2 regions of the Enterococcus sp. AZ196 genome follow, and region 1 is predicted to be linked to the other one. Evidence: riboswitches for the same ligand, from Rfam matches in the RefSeq annotation. Region 1 holds a riboswitch; the other holds the start of a gene.
The links. Region 1 has a riboswitch for FMN ahead of IGI67_RS18095 (ECF transporter S component). Riboswitches for the same ligand answer to the same signal wherever they lie in the genome.
Positions count from the first base shown of each region.

Region 2: it holds a riboswitch for FMN, as region 1 does, so the genes downstream of both, IGI67_RS04305 (ECF transporter S component) here and IGI67_RS18095 (ECF transporter S component) in region 1, are expected to answer to the same signal.

Region 1 is NZ_JBIPAM010000002.1:66,817-69,650, forward strand. It holds gene IGI67_RS18085 (PspC domain-containing protein) at 82-375, opposite strand; gene IGI67_RS18090 (N-acetyltransferase family protein) at 658-1,077, shown strand; FMN riboswitch at 1,166-1,280, shown strand; gene IGI67_RS18095 (ECF transporter S component) at 1,409-2,008, shown strand; gene IGI67_RS18100 (pyridoxamine 5'-phosphate oxidase family protein) at 2,008-2,463, shown strand; gene IGI67_RS18105 (transketolase family protein) at 2,504-2,834, opposite strand, start outside.
Region 2 is NZ_JBIPAM010000001.1:891,329-894,162, reverse strand. It holds gene IGI67_RS04320 (segregation/condensation protein A) at 1-16, shown strand, start outside; gene scpB (SMC-Scp complex subunit ScpB) at 13-594, shown strand; gene IGI67_RS04310 (pseudouridine synthase) at 594-1,310, shown strand; FMN riboswitch at 1,380-1,498, shown strand; gene IGI67_RS04305 (ECF transporter S component) at 1,618-2,211, shown strand; gene IGI67_RS04300 (ferredoxin) at 2,273-2,482, opposite strand; gene IGI67_RS04295 (helix-turn-helix domain-containing protein) at 2,511-2,834, shown strand, end outside.

The DNA of each region.
Region 1 (2,834 bases):
AAAAAGTGGATCGCTTTTTTAGCAGCCCACTCTTTCAATTTATATAGTAAGATTGATGGTAAACAATCCTTGTTTTTCTAATTAAAAGTCACTCCACGCATCGTCAGCAGTTGTCTCTGCTTGCTTGGGTTGACGCTTAGGCTGACGCTCCGGACGACTATACGGACGTTCGTAAGATTGATTGCGGCTTTCTGCTTTTGGCATGATTGCCATTAATACGAAGTACAGTAAAATCGGTGCGCCGTCTAAGAAAAAGTTGCTGAAAACAAATGCCACTCGTGCAATGGTAGGATCGATCCCAAAATATTCCGCGACTCCCGCTATTGTTCCTGTCAATACTCGATTGTTTTGTGATTTCGTCATTTTTTTCATCATGTTCACTCTCTTCCTTTATTTTCCAAAAACACTATTTTCGAGAATCCCATCTTATTTTAGATTTCGTTCATTTCGATCTTCCCACTTGCGATGTGTTTTTATCTTATGTCCTTATTATGCAGAATTTCCTTTACTTCGTCATAGGGCGAAAGACGTATTTTTGCTCTAATTATTTAGTATGATAACGCTCCTTGATCATGCCTAACTGTTGAGATTTATCAAAAAACTGTTAAAATGCTTTTTAATCAATGAAAGCTTTTATGATCAGAAGGAGATGTTTGCTTGATTCAGATTCGCGAAATAACACCACAAGATAAGCCAAGACTGCAGAAGCTTTACTTGGAAAGTCGCCAAAAAACCTTTTATTGGAGTGATCCGAAACAAATGCACCTAACAGATTTCGACCGCGATACAAAGGACGAATCGATTTTTGTCGCAGAGGCAGATAAAACAATTCTTGGCTTCATTTCCTTCTATCTGCCAGATAATTTCATTCATTGCTTATTTGTCGACACTCATTTTAAAGGACAAGGAACGGGACACCAGCTCTTGGAAAAAGCCAAACAGCAGTTAAAACGTCCGATGAGTTTGAAATGCGTATCACAAAACACCCCGGCTTTGACTTTTTATGAAAAGGAAGGCTGGGAAAAGCTCGAGGAAGTAAACGACCATGAGGCGTATTGGAACATGATTTATCGTTAGCCATTTCTTCCGTAAAAATCCAACTTATCTGAATTCAGACATAAAAAACGCTTGCATTTGGATTAAAAACATGTGAAAATAAACACAATAAGTTCTTCAGGGCAGGGTTTAATTCCCGACCGGCGGTGATAGTCCGCGAGCCTTTTGGCTGACTCAGTGCAATTCTGAGACCGACAGTACAGTCTGGATGGAAGAAGAAAAGCGTGTGTTTGTTGATCGTTCAGATAACAAACGCTATTTGACGAATCAATACACCCTTTTTCTACTTTGACTGTGCCTTGCAAATGTTGTTGTAAGGTTCTTTTTTATGTTTTAAGAAAGGTGTGTTGAAATGAAATTTACTGCAAGAAAATTAGTGATGATCGCGATTTTTGGGGCGCTCTCCTATGTGTTGATGCTCTTCAAGTTCCCGCTGCCGTTCATGCCGCCGTTTATGGATTTTGATTTGGCGGGTGTTCCTGAATTATTAGGAACGTTTCTGCTGGGACCTGTTTCGGGTATCTTCATCGTATTGATCAAACTCATGATCAAACTAGCCACAGTCGGAACGGCTTCGATGTTTACTGGAGAAATCCAAAACTTTCTTTTGAGTGTCAGCTTTATTTTACCCGCTAGTTGGATCTATCAGCGTTCAATGAACAAGGGATCCGCCTTAAAGGGCATGTTAGCCGGTACTGCTGTTGTGACTTTTGTTGCCTGCTTATCAAATGTATATTTTATCATCCCTTTTTACACGAAGCTGTATGGCTTGTCGATGGAAGCGATTATCGCGATGACCCAAGCAGTCAATCCGATGGTAGACAGCGTGTGGAAATTAGTCATAATCGGGATCATACCGTTTAATTTGATCAAATACGGCGTCACTACCGCAGTCGTCTATTTTTCTCTGGATCGCCTGCGAGCAATTTTTCTTAGACGGGAGTTTTTATAGTGGAATTTCAAAAGGCAGTTGCGCTCTTCTATCAGAAGCTCGGAAGAAAAAAGATCATGGCTCTGGCTACCAGCCTGAATGATCATGTCATGGTTCGGAATGTCAGCGTCATTATCCATGATCAGAAAATCTTATTCAAAACAGATAAGAACTTTCGTAAAACCAAACAGTTGCTCGAAAATCCCCAAGTGGCGATCTGTCACTGGGGCGTTCAGATCGAAGGCATCGCCATTAATCATGGATTAGTTGTCGACCAAGAGGACCGCTCTTTTCAAACCTTGTATCAAAAACACTGGGAAAAGAGCTACAATGCCTATCCTCACAAGGACAGTGAAATTCTAATCGAAGTGGTACCCAAATTGGTAGAAATCTGGGATCAAGACAAAGATGACAATGGCTTTCAACTGTTTATTGATTTTGAGCAGGAAAAAGCTGAGATTGTGAATTATGATTAGAAAAGGAGATCAGACGAAATTTCGTTTGATCTCCTTTTGATTAACGATCCAATTGTTTCGCTTTTTCAACAATACACTTTGCCGTTAATCCATAATGTTCTTTCAGCAACTCCGGATTGCCTGATTGCCCAAACTGATCCTGAACACCAACTTTAACGACTTTCGTTGGCTGATTTTCTGATAAGAATTCAGAAACTGCACTGCCAAGTCCACCAATTACGCTATGCTCTTCTGCAGTTATGATCCAAGGCGTTTCTTTGGCTGCTTGTAAAACCATTTCTTCGTCCAAAGGTTTGATGGTTGAAAAGTTCAATACACGAACGTTGATCCCTTGCTCCGCTAGCTCTTTCGCAGCGGCTAACGCTTCCTGC
Region 2 (2,834 bases), on a different contig from region 1:
AGGAGCTGTCGTATGAACCAATTAAGTCAAGTTGAAGCGATGCTTTTCGTAGTGGGTGAAGAAGGAATAAGCCTAGAAGAAATGGCCTTTACTTTGAAAAGGCCAATGCCAGAAATATATCAAAATATTACTGATTTAAAGGATTCTTATGAGAGCAATGAAACTTCCGCGCTTACTCTTTTAGAGGTGGGGAATCATTTTGTTTTAAGTACAAAAAAAGAATTTGCTCCGTTGCTAAAAGAATTCGCTCGATCTCCAATAGCTAATCGTTTAAGTCAGGCAGCCTTAGAGACACTTTCGATTATTGCCTATAAACAGCCTGTAACACGTTCAGAAATTGACGAGCTTAGAGGTGTTCAATCAAGTGGAGCTGTCCAAACGCTAGTAGCACGGCAATTGATTGAGGAAAAGGGACGTGTGGATGGCCCAGGTCGGGCGATCTTATATGGAACAAGTGCCTATTTCATGGACTATTTTGGTTTAAAAGATATGGAAGAATTACCAGATGTTCAAAAAATGGAAGAAGATTTAGCGGATGAGGATGAACCTTTGGATCTATTCTATGACCGCTTTAAAGAAGAGGATGAACAATAATGGAGAGATTGCAAAAAGTTATCGCGCACGCGGGAATTGCGTCACGACGTAAAGCTGAGGATTATATCACCGTTGGGCGGGTTAAGGTAAATGGCGAAGTTGTCAAGGAACTGGGAACAAAGGTTGGTAAGAAAGATATTGTGGAAGTTGATGGTGTACCAATCTATCAAGAGGACCATGTCTACTATTTATTTTACAAACCTCGTGGGGTTATCTCTGCTGTTGCTGATGATAAAAATCGAAAAGTTGTAACGGATTATTTTTCTGCTGTATCTGAAAGAATTTATCCAGTAGGACGATTAGATTACGATACATCTGGCATTTTACTTTTAACCAATGATGGAGATTTTTCACAAAAATTAGCTCATCCCAAACATCAAATTGATAAGGTTTATGTAGCGAAGGTAAAGGGTTATGCAGAGAAAAGAACTTTATTACCTTTAACAAAGGGAATACGAATTGAAGGCAAGAAAACAGCACCAGCTCGTTTTGAAATTCTGTCAACGGATAAAAAAGCTGAGACGAGTATTGTGGAGTTAACGATTCATGAAGGTAGAAATCACCAAGTCAAAAATATGTTAGCAGCAGTTGGTTTACCTGTTCAAAAGCTAAAGCGTGAACGTTATGGTGATTTAACTTTGCAAGGCTTGCGTCCAGGAGAGTATCGCAGATTAAATAGTAAGGAAATCAATACTTTGATGAACCAGGCAAGGTAACCAAGTCAATTACTTGTTTTTTGATAGTAAAATTGTTATAGTGAATTTACAATAAAAAAATAATTTAAGGTTCGTCTTCAGGGGCAGGGTGAAAATCCCGACCGGCGGTAATAGTCCGCGAACTGCGTAAGCAGCCGAATCGGTTTGATTCCGATACCGACAGTACAGTCTGGATAAAGAAGATAGAGCTTATTTGAGTGAGTCTGAATTCAAGTAACTCTATGCTTTTTCTGAAGCATAGAGTTTTTTTGTGGAAAATAACGCTCAAATAGTTCGATGAAGATGATTCCGAAACGGAGGATTTCAGATGAAGAACTTAAGGTTACAAAAAATGACAGCAGTGGCAGTAGCAGCAGCAATGGGACTAATTTTACAGTTTATCGCATTTCCAATTGTTCCAATGTTTCCCTTTCTAAAGTTAGACTTTAGTGACATTCCAGTCCTAATTAATATGTTTATCTTTGGACCATTAACAGGAGTCGTTACTGCGTTTATTCGGTCATTACTACATTTAACTATGAGCGGTTTTTCCATTGATAATATGATTGGAGATTTCGCCAGCTTCTTTGCATCAACGTTGTATACATTACCGATATTCTTAATGTTCAGAAAAAAAACATCTTCGAAACGAGTATTGGGTCTTGGATTAGGGATTTTAGCAATGACGATTTTTATGAGCATTGCAAATTATTTTGTGATCACGCCACTCTATTTAAAGGCCTTTGGACTTTCTGCAGGTCAAATGCTAGGGATGGGATTAGGTCGCTATATTTTAGTAGGTATCGTTCCATTTAACATTTTGAAGGGAATAATCGTCAGTGTGGCCTTCTTAGTATTACATGCAAAATTATTGCCTTGGCTATCGAAAAAAACATTAACTTCACAACATCATTCAGCATAAATGTGCTTAAAAAAATCTCAGACCAAGCGTCTGAGATTTTTTTTGATGATATGTGTTATTATTATTTCTGATATAGTATAGCATGCGACGGGCAGCGCTTGGCAGCTTCAATGACTGTAGCCTGCTGGTCTTTAGGGATAAATTCATGAGTTGCTCCAGGCTCGCCGACAAAAAGAACGAGACCATCATCTGTGTAATCAAAAATTTCTGAAGCGATTGTTTGGCATAAACCACAAGCAATACAACGTTCGGGAATGATTTCGCATTTCATTTTTTCACCTTCCAGAGGAGATTTTACTATGACTTTTTTTATTTTAACGTTATTTCAGACTGGCTACAAGTTAAGAACCTCCACTTTATATCATTTATTAGTGGGAAAAAGAACTAGCTCAGTATTGCTCCATGGTTTTTTTTATAAGAATTTGGCTTATTTAGGGGCACTGCCAAATTTAAAAGAAGAAACATTTCAAAAAGAACTTCAACAATTGATAAATCAGAAGTTGATTGTAGTTGATGACGGTTTTGGAAGGATGACAAAAGAAGGAGAAAAGCTATTAACAAGTGATTTTTTTGATTTGAGCGGACTGAATAATTTACGCTATGGTCGAATGCGAGAGAATTCG